DNA from 2 places in the Kribbella sp. NPDC026611 genome. Region 2 is predicted to be linked to the other one. Evidence: riboswitches for the same ligand, from Rfam matches in the RefSeq annotation. Region 2 holds a riboswitch; the other holds the start of a gene.
What was found. Region 2 has a riboswitch for thiamine pyrophosphate ahead of thiC (phosphomethylpyrimidine synthase ThiC). Riboswitches for the same ligand answer to the same signal wherever they lie in the genome.
Positions count from the first base shown of each region.

Region 1: linked by a shared signal. The riboswitch ahead of AB0E69_RS12180 (cytosine permease) and the one ahead of thiC (phosphomethylpyrimidine synthase ThiC) in region 2 are both predicted to bind thiamine pyrophosphate.

Region 1 is NZ_JBEZYC010000003.1:76,858-83,731, forward strand. It holds gene AB0E69_RS12165 (DUF3152 domain-containing protein) at 1-193, shown strand, start outside; gene AB0E69_RS12170 (hypothetical protein) at 575-1,201, shown strand; gene AB0E69_RS12175 (alpha/beta hydrolase) at 1,198-1,851, shown strand; TPP riboswitch at 1,877-1,994, shown strand; gene AB0E69_RS12180 (cytosine permease) at 1,990-3,318, shown strand; gene AB0E69_RS12185 (cation:proton antiporter) at 3,257-4,477, opposite strand; gene AB0E69_RS12190 (flavodoxin family protein) at 4,494-5,198, opposite strand; gene AB0E69_RS12195 (thiamine pyrophosphate-binding protein) at 5,210-6,874, opposite strand, start outside.
Region 2 is NZ_JBEZYC010000003.1:862,536-869,409, forward strand. It holds gene AB0E69_RS16080 (inorganic phosphate transporter) at 1-971, shown strand, start outside; gene AB0E69_RS16085 (inorganic phosphate transporter) at 1,057-2,193, shown strand; gene AB0E69_RS16090 (hypothetical protein) at 2,207-2,440, shown strand; gene AB0E69_RS16095 (hypothetical protein) at 2,523-3,047, opposite strand; gene AB0E69_RS16100 (lysophospholipid acyltransferase family protein) at 3,177-3,929, opposite strand; TPP riboswitch at 3,970-4,101, shown strand; gene thiC (phosphomethylpyrimidine synthase ThiC) at 4,093-5,715, shown strand; gene AB0E69_RS16110 (transposase) at 6,033-6,590, shown strand; gene AB0E69_RS16115 (hypothetical protein) at 6,587-6,874, shown strand, end outside.

The sequences.
Region 1 (6,874 bases), 790 kb from region 2:
CGCGATTCCGGCGTACCACGGGCAGGTCGAGCTCTACCGCAGCTACCTCGTCAACCACGAGGTCGGGCACGCGCTTGGGCATGGGCACTCGACGTGTACGCGGGTGAAGACCCCGGCACCGGTGATGATGCAGCAGACGAAGGGGCTGGCCGGCTGCCTGCCGAATGCCTGGCCGACGATCAAGGCGACCTGAGAAACTGGGGTACGACGGGAGGAGGACGCGATGTCATCACAGGACTTCCCGACGTACGGCCGCGACGAGCCCGAACGGGCAGCAGAGCCCACTGAGGACCATCACTACGCTCCGCCGGCACCGTACGGCGGTGGTACGTACTCGGGGCCGCATCCGCCCGACGAGCAGTTCCCGTACGCCCCGCCCCAGCCCTACGGCACCCCTCCCGGGCAGTGTTCCAGCCAGGGCTGGACAGTCTCAGGCCAGCCACCAGCGCCGGCCCAGGCACCCGCAAGCCCGCCGCCCGCAGGCCAGCCGATACAACATGGTCAGCCGATGCAACCAGGCCAGCCAGTAGGACCAGGGCACGCGCTCGGTCCAAGCCAGTTAGGGCCAGGCCCGATGGGCCCGGGCCAGGCCTACGTCCAGCCCCCGGTCTATCGCCAAGGGACGCCCTACGGCGCCCCGGCCCACCCGCAGCAGCATGAGCTGCCGACCTACGGACGCGAGCAGACAGCTCCCCGCGACCCTAGAGCCGCGAGGGTAGTAGTGCTGGCCGCAGTGGTTGCCGGCTTCTACGGCCTGCTGGTAGCAACCGTCCAGCGAGTCTCGCTGAGGGAGATCTCTCAAGCGCCCGGCTCGCCGCTCAACCATCCGCTGCGGACCGACGTGATCGACACCATCGGACAGCTGCTGCTCGTGGTAGTAGGCGCGGCCGCGCTGGTGATGTGGGGACGCGACATCCTCGCCCGGCGCAAGGCGGGCCGCCAACCCGACCCCGTTGAACTCGGCGGGATCCTGCTCGTCGCCGTGTCGGTGATCCCGATCCTGGTCTGGATCATCATGGTGCTCTCCACCGGCCTCGGCGGGATCGACGGCTCGATCCACCGGTTGCCGACGGCGTACGGCTGGGGTGGGATCGGGCTGCTGATCCTCGCCGCCGGCCTCTTCCTCGGGTACCGCGAGCTCAAGCCCGACGTACCGAACCCGGTCGTCCAGGGGCCGCCGACCAAAGCGCCCTGGGAGTGAGCGCACCCGTAATCCTGGTGCCGGGTCTGGGCCTCGGCCCCGAGTCGTACGCCAGGACGGTCGAGCACCTGATCACGCCGTACCACGTGGTCACCCTCCCCGGGTACGGCGAACCGGCCGGTTCGCGCGAGGACCTGCACCCGAAGGCGCTCGCCGTCGCGCTGGCCGACAAGGTCCGGGAGAAGTCCGTCCTGGTCGGCCACTCGGCCAGCTGCCAGATCATCGTCGAGACCGCCGTCCGGTATCCCGAGCTCGTCCACGCGCTCGTCCTGGTCGCACCGGCCGGTGACGCCACCATGTCGAGCTGGGTGGATCGCGCCGTCCGCCTGGTCGGCTCCGCGATCCCGGACGTACCGAAGCTGATCCGCAGCGTCACCCCGCAGTACGCCCGCACCGGCCTCCCCGCGATGGCCCGAGCGGGTGAGGCTTCGCGGCAGCACGACCTCGCCGAGGTCATCTCCCGGGTGCGGCAGCCGGTTGTCATCATCCGCGGCAAGCATGACCTGATGTCGACCGCGGAGTGGGTCGAGCGCCTGGCCACGCTCAGCCACGGCGAGGCCCGCACGCTCGAGACGGGTTCGCACGTACCGATCGCCACCAACGGCCCCGAGGTCGCGGCGCTCATAGAACGAGCAGCCAGTCTCCCCTAGCGGGCGACAGCAGTTATATTGACTGCACAACCTTTGCGGGAGCTCGCACCGAGGATGCGCGGGCTGAGAGGGCGACAGCTGGGTCGCCGACCGCCTGAACCTGACCGGGTAATGCCGGCGTAGGGATTGGGGTCACTGATGACCGATACCGCTGTTCGTCCTGCCGGCAGCACCGAGGCGCCGCTCGTCCTGACCACGGACGCCCCGCGGACCCTTGGCTTCCTCGACCAGTTCACGCTCTGGGGCAACTTCGGCATCTCGCTGTTCGGACCGGTGACCGGCGCGCTCGTCGCGGCGTACACCGGCTCGCTCTGGCAGGGCCTGCTCGCGGTCGTCGTCGGCTGCGGCATCGGTGCGCTGGTGCTCGGCGGCGCGGCCGTCTTCGGCTCCCACACCGGCGCACCGGCGATGGCGAGTCTCCGCGGCATGTTCGGTCGCGGCGGCTCGACGGTGCCGACCGTGCTCAACATCGCGCAGAACGTCGGCTGGGCGACGATGGAGATCATCGTGATCTCGCAGGCCGCGGTCGCCGTGACGAGCGAGCGCTGGCGCTGGCTGTTCGTGGTGCTGGCCGGGCTCATCGCCACCACGATGGCGGTCCGGCCGCTCGGCAGCGTGAAGGTACTGCGGAAGTTCATGGTCTGGCTCGTGCTGGCCGCCTCCGTCTACCTGTTCGTCCAGGTGCTCGGCAAACCCGTGCACGACCTCCCGCAGGACAGCGTGTTCGGCTTCTGGCCCGCGGTGGACCTGGCCGCCGCCGGGGTGGTCTCGTTCGCACCGCTGGCCGCCGACTACACCCGCCACTCGCGCACCAACAAGGCAGCCTTCGCCGGCTCCGCGCTCGGCTACGGCCTGGCCGCCATCGGGTACTACGCCCTCGGTGTGGTCGCCGTCGCGACGTTGCAGACCAACAGCGAGGACGTGATCACCGCACTGGTCACCCTGCCGGCCGGCGCGATCGCGCTGCTCGTACTGCTGGTGGACGAGGTCGACGAGGCGTACGCCAACGTCTACTCGACCACGATGGCGGCCCACAACCTGATCGGTCACGTCGACCGGCGCTGGATCTCGGTGGCCATCGGCATCATCGCCACCGGCATCGCACTGCTGGTCGACCTCGGCAACTACACGCAGTTCCTGTACCTGATCGGCTCGGTCTTCGTCCCGTTGTTCGCGGTCGCGATCGCGGACTTCTTCGTGGTCAGCAAGATGCAGTGGGACGTGTCCGGTACGGCGAAGTTCCGCTGGCAGCCGACGCTTGCGTGGCTGATCGGCTTCATCGCCTACCAGCTGGTGAACCCCGGTACCGTCGCCGGCTGGTCCCCGTTCTGGACGAAGATCCAGCAGGCCCTCTTCGACCACCAACCGGTGCCCGGCTGGCTCGGTGCGACGTACACCTCGATCGTCATTTCGATGCTGGCCGCGGTGCTTCTGGGGCGGATCGGGCCGCGTCGTCCGGCCGCCTGAGCAAGGCGAGCGCGGCAGCCGGAAACAGCAGGACGGACAGCAGCCCGGCGCAGACCAGCGCGGCGGCGGTCACCGGGCTCATCAGGCCGGTGGCCACGCCGATCTGGGTCGCGGTCACGATGAACGGCAGCGACGTGGCCTGCAGCAGTCCGGCCGCCGTCGACGACCGTACGCCGAGCGTGCGCACTGAGAGGTACGCCGGTACGCCGCGAACGACCAGCAATGCGACCAGGAACAGCGGTACCCGCAGCAAAGCGGCGGTGTCGGCGAACAATCCACCCAGGTCCAGCCGCAGGCCACTCGTGACGAAGAACACCGGGATCAGGAAGCCGTAGCCGAGCGCCTCCAGCTTGATCCGGAAGCGCGGATGCGAGTCGTCGCTGCGGTCGACCAGTCCGACGACCGCCCCGGCCAGGAAGGCGCCGAGGATGGTCTCCAGGCCGAACTGCGCGGCCAACGCCACGAAAGCGACGAGCAGCAGCACCGCGGCGCGCACCCGGATCTCGGCGGTGGTGTCCTGGAGCCGCAGCAGCACCAGGCCGATCCGGCGCGATCGTCCGGCCGTGGCCACGACGACCCCGGTCACCACGACCAATACCGCGAAGAGACCGACCATGATCAGTCGCTCGCCCGCGCTACCGCCCTCGGTCGAGAAGACCAGGGAGAGCAGCAGGACCGCCGCGAAGTCGGCTACCGACGCTGCCGCGATGGTGAACTGGCCTACCGACCCGTCCACTTGGCCCGCGTCCTTGAGCACCGGAACGACCAGTCCCAGTGAAGTAGCGGAGAGCGTGACGGCGACCAGCAGCGCGCTGTGCACCCAGCCGACGGCCGAGAACGCTGCCCCGGCCGCTCCGCCCAGCACCAGAGTCACCAGGTAGCCCAGGACGGCGAGCCGCAGCACCTGGCCGCGGAGCTGGTGAACGTCGATCTCCAGCCCGGCCAGGAAGAGCAGGAACGCCAGGCCCAGCAGCGCGACGATCTGCACCGCCAGGTCCACGTCCACCAGGCCGAGGCCGTGCGGCCCAACCACGATGCCGGCCACGATCTCCAGCACCACCGCGGGCACCCGGAGCCGCGGAGCCAGCCCCAGCAGCAGCGGGGCCAGCAACGCGATCAGGGCAACCGCGAACAGGTTGGTGAACCCAACGTCCGGCATCTCCCCCTCCCGATCCTCAGCGGTATTCGGGGTTCTCGAAGTCGAAGCGGCAGCCCGCGTCCCACTCGGAGCGTTGGTTGCCGTGCGCCGGGACACCGCCGGCGTCCTTGAGCATCCGGGCGAGGTGCAGCAGGTTCCAGGTCATGAAGGTCGTGTTCCGGTTGGTGAAGTCGTTCTCCGGACCGCCCGATCCCTGGTCCAGGTACGACGGACCCGGGCCGGCCGCGCCGATCCAGCCGGCGTCGGCCTGCGGCGGGACCGTGTACCCGAGGTGCTGCAGCGAGTAGAGGACGTTCATCGCGCAGTGCTTCACGCCGTCCTCGTTGCCGGTGATCAGGCAGCCGCCGACGCGGCCGTAGTACGCGTACTGCCCGTGCTCGTTGAGGATCGAGGAGTTGCCGTAGAGGCGTTCGATCACCCGTTTGGTGACCGAGCTGTTGTCGCCCAGCCAGATCGGCCCGGCGATCACCAGGATGTCGGCGGCCATCACCTGCTCCTGGATGGCCGGCCAGGCGTCGGTGGCCCAGCCGTGCTCGGTCATGTCCGGCCAGACACCGGTCGCGATGTCGTGGTCGATCGCGCGGACCACGTCGACCTGGACGCCCTGCTTGGCCATGATGTTGCGGCTCACTTCGATCAGGCCCTCGGTGTTGCTGACCTCTGGTGACCGTTTCAGCGTGCAGTTCAGGAACAGCGCGCGAAGGTCGTCGTACTCGGGCATGGTGTGTCTCCTCAGAGCAGTTCTGGGTCCTGCTCGATGCAGAGCAGGGCCGGGCCGGTAGCGGCGAACAGTTCGGTCATGGCGGCGTCGAGGGCGGAGCGGTCGGTCACCCGGAGGCCGGTCGCGCCGCACAGCTCGGCGTACGCCGCCCAGTCGGGGTTGTGGAGCGACGTGTGCCAGACCGGGTAGTCGGCGGCCAGCTGCTCCTTGCTGATCTTGCCGAGTGAGTGGTTGTCCAGCAGCACGTGCTTGATCGGGATGCCGTACTTCACCGCGGTGGTGAGCTCAGCCGAGTACTGGCCGAACCCGCCGTCGCCGGTGACCGCGACGATCGGCCGGCCGGGCGCGGCGGCCCAGGCCCCGAGTGCGGCCGGGTAGCCGAAGCCGATGGACCCGAGGTAGCCGGACATCAGCACCGGCTGCCCCTTCGACTCCAGGTACCGGCCGAGCGAGTAGGCATGGTTGCCGACGTCAACGGCCACGACGGCGTCGGCCGGCAGATGTTCGGACAGCGCGGCAAAGACCGCGGCTGCGGAGACGCCTCGACCGCGGTCATCGGCGACCCGGCGGGCCTTCTCGGCGCGCCAGATGGCCCACCGCTCGGCAACGTCCGGCCGCTGGTCCTCGGCCTTGGTCGCCGCCAGCAGCGCGGTCACCGCGGTCAGCGTCAACGCTGCGTCGCCGAGGACGTCCACCGCCACCGGGTCGAAGCGCCCGATCGCCCGATGGTCGTCGTCGATCTGCACGATCGGCTTGTAGTTGGCGATGCCGGTGTGGTTCGCGAACGAGGCGCCGACCACGACCAGGAGGTCCGCCTCGTTCATCAGCCAGCTCGCCACCGGCGTACCGCTGCGACCGAGCACCCCTGCGCCCAGTGGATGCGTGTCCGGGACCAGGCCCTTGGCCTTGAAGGTCGTGAGCACCGGAGCGTTCAGCCGCTCGGCGAGCTCGAGGACCTGTGGTTCTGCGCCGCGGGCACCGTGCCCGACGATCAGCACCGGCCTGCGGGCGTCACGGATCATGGCCGCGGCCCGGGACACGGTGTCGTCGTCCGGCCGGATGCACCGCCGCGACAACCGACCGGTCGGGTTCTTCGCCTTGGCCGCCGAGGGAATCGTCTGCACCTCGTCGGGCAGCACGAGGTGGGCGACACCGCGGCCGTCGACCGCGTGCTTGACCGCCAGGGCCGCGAGCTCGGCGTGGTCGCTGCCCGCGGTGACAGTGGTGGTCGAGACCGCGACATCCTTGAAGACCGCGGTCAGATCGAGGTCCTGGAACGCGCCGCGGCCGAGGACCTTTGAGGGCACCTGCCCGGAGATCGCGAGGACCGGCGAGCCGTCCAGCCGGGCGTCGTACAGGCCGGTGAGCAGGTTGGTCGATCCCGGGCCGGCGATCGCGAAACAGGCCGCCGGGCGCCCGGTCAGCTTGCCGTAGGCGCTCGCGGCGAAAGCGGCCGCGCCCTCGTGCCGGATCCCGACGTACGTCAGCTCGCCGCGCTCCTCCGCGCGCCGCATCGCCTCGGCGAAGCCAAGGTTGGAGTGACCAACCATGCCGAACACATGACTGATGCCGTGGGCAACCAGCGTCTCGACCATCAGGTCGGCGACCGTCCGTACCGGCGCGGGCATCTCGGGCAGCTGCACGTACACGCCGTCCGGCCGTTCGTCGACCGGGTA
Region 2 (6,874 bases):
TCGTCATCGCGCTGGCCTTCGACTACACCAACGGCTTCCACGACGCCGCCAACGCGATCGCGACCTCGGTCTCCACCCGGGCGCTGACCCCGCGGGTGGCGCTCGCGATGGCAGCGATCTTCAACTTCCTCGGCGCGCTGGCCGGCACCGAGGTGGCCGAGACCGTCGGCAAGGGCATCATCAGCGCACCGGCCGGCCAGCACGGGCTGGTGATCGTGATCGCGGCGCTGATCGGTGCGATCACCTGGAACCTGATCACCTGGTACTTCGGCCTGCCCAGCTCCTCGTCGCACGCGCTGATCGGCGGCCTGGTCGGCGCCGGACTGGCGTCCAGCAGCGTGGTGCTGTGGTCGGGCATCGTCGACAAGGTCGTCATCCCGATGGTGCTGTCGCCCGCGGTCGGGTTCGCCGGCGCGTTCCTGCTGATGCTGGCGATCCTCTGGGTGTTCCGGAACCGGAACCCCGGCCGGACGACGCGCGGCTTCCGGATGGCGCAGTCGCTGTCGGCCGCGGCGATGGCACTCGGGCACGGCCTCCAGGACGCGCAGAAGACGATGGGCGTGATCTTCCTGGCCCTGCTCACCACCGGTCACGCCGACAAGGCCGACGGCATCCCGCTCTGGGTGAAGATCTCAGCGGCGACCGCGATCTCGCTCGGCACCTACTCCGGTGGCTGGCGGATCATGCGGACCCTCGGCCGCCGGATCATCCACCTGGACCCGGCGCGCGGCTTCGCCTCCGAGGTGGTCGCCGCGGCCGTCCTGTACGTGATGGCCATCGCGCTGCACGCGCCGGTCTCGACGACGCACACCATCACTTCGGCGGTGATGGGAGCGGGTGCGACCAAGCGTTTGTCCGCGGTCCGCTGGGGGGTCGCGAAGGGCATCGTCACCGCGTGGGTGCTGACCATTCCGGCCGCCGGCCTGGTCGCTGCCGGTTGTTACGTACTTGCCCACCTGATCTTGGAGTAACTGCCGAACCGGTTCATTCAGAATTCACTCACCGGGCCTACGGTCGATCGACGCTGTAGACCGTCCGCCTAGGGAAGTGATCCTGATGGACCTGTCCTTCCTCGTCGTCGTGGTCGTCATCACCGCGTTGGTGTTCGACTTCACCAACGGGTTCCACGACACGGCCAACGCGATGGCGACCTCGATCGCCACCGGTGCGCTCAGACCGAAGGTCGCGGTGGCGGTCTCCGCCGTGCTGAACCTGGTCGGCGCGTTCATCTCGACGGAGGTGGCCAAGACGATCTCGAGCGGCATCGTCGACGACACCAAGGTGACCGTGCCGGTGATCTTCGGCGGCCTGGTCGGCGCCGTGCTGTGGAACCTGATGACCTGGTACGTCGGTCTTCCGAGCTCCTCGTCGCACGCGCTCTTCGGCGGCCTGATCGGTGCCACCTGGATCGCCTCCGGCAGCGGCGCCGTGCACTTCGGCACGGTCGTCCAGAAGATCATCATCCCGGCCGTCGCGGCGCCGATCGTGGCCGGCGTGGTCGCGCTGCTCGGCACCTACCTCGCTTACACGATCACCCGGCGGTCCCGGCAGGGCACGGTCAAGGAGGGCTTCCGGCTCGGCCAGATCGCGTCCGCCTCGCTGGTCTCGCTGGCCCACGGCACGGGTGACGCGCAGAAGACGATGGGTGTCATCACGCTGGTGCTGATCACCTCCGGCAGCCTGGCCTCGGGCTCGAAGCCGCCGCTCTGGGTCATCCTGGCAGCCGGTCTGGCGATCGCCGCCGGTACCTACCTGGGTGGCTGGCGGATCATCCGGACCATGGGCAAGGGCCTGGCCGAGATCGAGTCGCCGCAGGGCTTCGCCGCGGAGACCAGCTCGACTGCCGTGCTGCTGGCGTCGTCCCACCTCGGCTTCCCGCTGTCGACCACGCAGGTCTGCTCGGGCAGCATCCTCGGCGCCGGCCTTGGTAAGCGGCTGGCAGAGGTGCGCTGGACCGTCGCCGGCCGGATGGCCGTCGCCTGGCTGCTCACGCTGCCGGCCGCCGCTCTCGTCGGCGCGCTGTCCGGCCGGGTGGCCAACTCCGGCAACTGGGGCGTGGTGGTCATCGCGGTCCTCGCGGTCGCGATCGGCGGCGCCATCTACTGGGCCTCCCGGCGCAACTCGGTGACGTCGGACAACGTGAACGAGTACCCGACCACCACACCGGCCACCAGCCCGGCCGCGGCGGCCTGAGAGGAGCACGGCAATGCACATCAAATGGGGTGCGCTCGGTGAGGTGGCGATCGTCAGCCTGCTCTTCGGAGTCGGCCTGGCCGTCCTGTTCTCGCTCGGCATCAGCGCGATGGCGCGGCGCGCGGTCGCGATCGACAACAACAAGCAGCCGTCGGTGATGGACACCGGCGTCGCGGCGCTCTGCTTCGCGGCCTGCTTCGCAGCGGTCCTCTACGGCCTCTACCTGATCATTCCGCAGTTCCACTGAGGTTCGCTGAGTTCCGCTAGGTTCCACTGCCGTAGCGGAGGTACGGCGGGGCAGTCTGGCGGCTGCCCCGCCGTACGGTCTTTCAGCGGTTCCAGCGCCGTACCGACTTGGCGACGTCCTTGGCGCGGATCGAGCCGAGGTTGTACTCCCACGCGGCCAGCAGGCGGTCGCCCAGCACCTCCGCGTCCAGGTAGGTCTTCGGCCGTACTGCGACCGCCCACGTCGCCGCGGCGGCGTGCCCCTGCTGGAAGAGCAGGTGGTTCACCGTCGCCTGGATCCGGCGCTCGTTCTCGCCCTCCAGGCCGTCCGAGGCCCACTCCTGCAGGATCGACGCGTCATCGGCGGTCATCCGGGCCAGGTAGGTCAGCGGACCGCGCCAGAAGCCCTTCGGGCCGATGGTGTCCAGGCTCTCCAGCGGGAACCAGCCGTTCTGGTGGCGCCGGCCGTTCACCGCGGACTCGATCTCACGCGCTCGGTCGATAGGAAGACCTCGGGTCGCCCAGTCGACGAAGAACGCGCCGGCATCGGGGAGATGCTCGGCGACGTGCGGCGCCACTGTCAGCGTGCCCGGGTCGAACAGGTGCAGTTCTTCCGGTGTATCGATCAAAATTGTTCCCCGCCCCGCCTGAGTCGGCGAGCCCGCCCGGCTCGCAACACAGGGACCCCCCAGGTTCCTGCTCCGTCAACGACTGCCTTAGTACCGTCGTACCCCCTTGGTGGTCAAGGTCTTGTCCGCTCAGCGCTGCGCGCGTTTCGCCGCCCGCCGGGCGAGTTCCTCCTGGTCGAGCCGCTCCGCTTCCTCGGGTGTCGGCGCGCCACCGCCGTACGCCGCCGGCAGCCACCACGCGCCGGCAGGCTGCTCCGGGTACGCGCGGATGGTCTCGTCGAGCATCCCGGCCATCGTCGTCCGGAGCTGTGCGGTCGCCTCGGTGGGATCGTCGTCAGCGGTGACCTTCATCGGCTCGCCGACGGTGATCGCGATCGTGCGATGCCGGGAGAAGTCCCGCGGATGGTCCTTGGTGAGCATCCGCTGGGTGCCCCACAGGATCATCGGGACGATCGGTACGCCGGCCTCCGCGGCCAGCCGGACCGTGCCGGACTTGAACTCCTTCAGCTCGAACGAGCGGCTGATCGTCGCCTCCGGGAACACCCCGACCACCTCACCGGCGGCGAGGTACTCCAGGGCCTGCTGGTACGACGCGGCGCCCGCCTCCCGGTCCACCGGGATGTGGTGCATGCCGCGCATCAGCGGACCGGAGTACCGGTTGCGGAAGAGCGAGTCCTTGGCCATGAAGCGGACCAGCCGCTTGCTCGGCAGCGCGCCGTATCCGCCGAGGATGAAGTCGACGTAGCTGATGTGGTTGAGGGCGATCACCGCGCCACCAGTCCGCGGTACGTGCTCGGTCCCGGTCATCCGGAGCCGCAGGTCCAGCACCTTGAACGCGGTCCTCGCGAACGCGACGACGGGCGGGTACACGAGATCTCGCATGCCCCGAACCTATCGGCTTCGTCTAGGGTGTCCAGTGACAACTTGAGATCGCGGGAGCTCGCACCGTAGTGGGCTGAGAGGGCGGCTGGACCAGGAATCGCACCTGGCCGGCGCCGCCGACCGCCGAACCTGTCCGGGTAATTCCGGCGTAGGGAGCACCAGCATGGTGAATGTCAGCACGATTCGTCCGGCCGTCACCACCGGCCCGATCTCGGGCTCGGAGAAGATCTACCGCGGGGAGCTGGACGTACCGGCCCGCCGGGTGCATCTGACCAACGGCGAGCACTTCGACCTCTACGACACGTCGGGTGTGTACACCGACGCGGCCGCGGAGATCGACCTGCAGGCCGGCCTGCCGGCCTTGCGGCGGGCCTGGATCGACGGCCGCGAGCCGCGGACCCAGCTCGGGTACGCGCGCGCCGGGGTGGTGACCGAGGAGATGAGGTACGTCGCCGTCCGCGAGGGCGTCGACCCGGAGTTCGTCCGGTCGGAGGTGGCGCGCGGCCGCGCAATCATCCCGGCGAACCGGCGGCACCCGGAGAGCGAACCGATGATCATCGGGAAGAAGTTCCTGGTGAAGGTGAACGCGAACATCGGCAACTCGGCCGTTTCGTCGTCGATCGAGGAAGAGGTCGAGAAGCTGGTCTGGGCGACCCGGTGGGGCGCGGACACGGTGATGGACCTGTCCACCGGCAAGAACATCCACGAGACGCGCGAGTGGATCCTGCGCAACTCACCGGTGCCGATCGGGACGGTTCCGCTGTACCAGGCGCTGGAGAAGGTGAAGGGCGATCCGGCCGAGCTGTCCTGGGAGGTGTACCGCGACACGGTGATCGAGCAGTGCGAGCAGGGTGTGGACTACATGACCGTGCATGCCGGCGTACTGCTGCGGTACGTGCCGCTGACCGCGCGGCGGATCACCGGGATCGTGTCGCGGGGCGGGTCGATCATGGCGGCCTGGTGTCTCGCGCACCATCAGGAATCGTTCCTGTACACGCATTTCGCGGAGCTGTGCGCCATCCTGCGGGAGTACGACGTGACGTTCTCGCTGGGCGACGGGCTGCGGCCGGGGTGCATCGCGGATGCGAACGACGCGGCGCAGTTCGCCGAGCTGCGCACGTTGGGAGAGCTGACCCGGGTGGCCTGGGAGCACGACGTACAGGTGATGATCGAGGGTCCGGGGCACGTGCCGATGCACAAGATCGCGGAGAACGTGCAGCTCGAGGAGGAGCTGTGCGGGGAGGCGCCGTTCTACACTTTGGGGCCGTTGGCAACCGATGTGGCACCGGCGTACGACCACATCACGTCGGCGATCGGCGCGGCGCAGATCGGCTGGCTGGGTACGGCGATGCTCTGCTACGTCACGCCGAAGGAGCATCTCGGGCTGCCGGACCGCGACGACGTCAAGACCGGCGTGATCACGTACAAGATCGCTGCCCACGCGGCCGATCTGGCCAAGGGGCACCCGGGCGCGCAGGACTGGGACGACGCGTTGTCGAGGGCAAGGTTCGAGTTCCGCTGGGAGGACCAGTTCAACCTGTCGCTGGACCCGGACACGGCGCGGTCCTTCCACGACGAGACGCTGCCGGCCGAGCCCGCGAAGACGGCACACTTCTGCTCGATGTGCGGGCCGAAGTTCTGCTCGATGCGGATCACGGCTGATGTCCGCGCGTACGCCGAGGAGCACGGGCTGACCTCGACCGAGGCGATCGAGGCCGGGTTCGCCGAGATGTCGGAGACGTTCAAGGCCGCGGACAGCAAGTTGTACCTGCCGTTGGCCGAGTGAGATTTCGGTCCTCCCGGCAGGCTGAGGTGTCTGCCGGGAGGGTCTCACGCGTTGACTCTCGGTGAAGCCGCGGCATGCGTCGAGATGCCGGGCCGGCTGGTTTGAGCGGAAAATTGGAGGATCGGCGGCCACCGGGGCGATCACTGGGAGTGATCGGCTGAACCGATTCAGGTTTTATCCTTCACTCAGCGTGAATAAGACTGTAGCCTTAAGACCGGTGAACTTCTCTGGTCCGGAAGCTCGGAGTCCGGAAGTTCGGAAGGATGGTGGCGGTGATGGTCTTCGTTCTCACGGTAGATCAGCGCGGCAGCCGAAGCATGAGCGATCTCGTACCCGAGCTGCTGAACTCCCTGAACCGCCGGCCGCGGCGGCCCGGACTGCTCCGGAAGTTCGAGCGGACCGCCGGGGACGAGGTGCAGGGTGTGCTTTCCGAGGCCCGCCCGACCGTCGACGTCATCGTCGAGCTGCTCCGCTCGGACAGCTGGTACGTCGGACTTGGCGTCGGAGCGGTCGCGCAGCCGCTGCCTCGCAGTACCCGAGCTGGGAACGGGGATGCCTTCGTGTTCGCGCGGGAGGCGGTCACGCGTGCCAAGTCGAGCCCGCACCATGTGAACGTGGTCGGGACGGACGCCCGGGTCGCGGAGCAGGTGGAGACCGTGCTGTGGCTGATGGCGTCGATCCTGCGTCGCCGCAGCGAGCGCGGTTGGGCAGTAGCCGACCTGCTGTCCGAAGGGCTCTCCAGGCGAGAGATCGGCGTCAAACTGGGCATCAGTCAGTCCGCGGTCACCCAGCGAGCCCAAGCCGCCGGCTACACCGAAGAACAACGCGGCCGAGTCTTGGCCGCGGCACTCCTCGAGCCCGGGGCGGCTGCGTGACGGCACTTGTGCTGTCGTTGACGGCGGCTGGTTTGGTGCTGGCTGTGCTGGCGTGGGTGCCGCGATCTGGTTCCACTCTGGAGATCGTGCTTTGCGGACTGATGCTCGGGTGCCTGGCCGCTGTCGGGGTGCTGCTGCTGGCCGGGCATGGCGTGGTCGGCTGGCCCGAGCGCTGGTGGAACGTGCTGTTGCTGCTCTCCGGCGGCCTCGCACTGACCGGCGGCGGACCACTCACCACGTCTGTGCTGGCGCTGGTAGACCGAGGCAACACGCGAGCCCAGTCC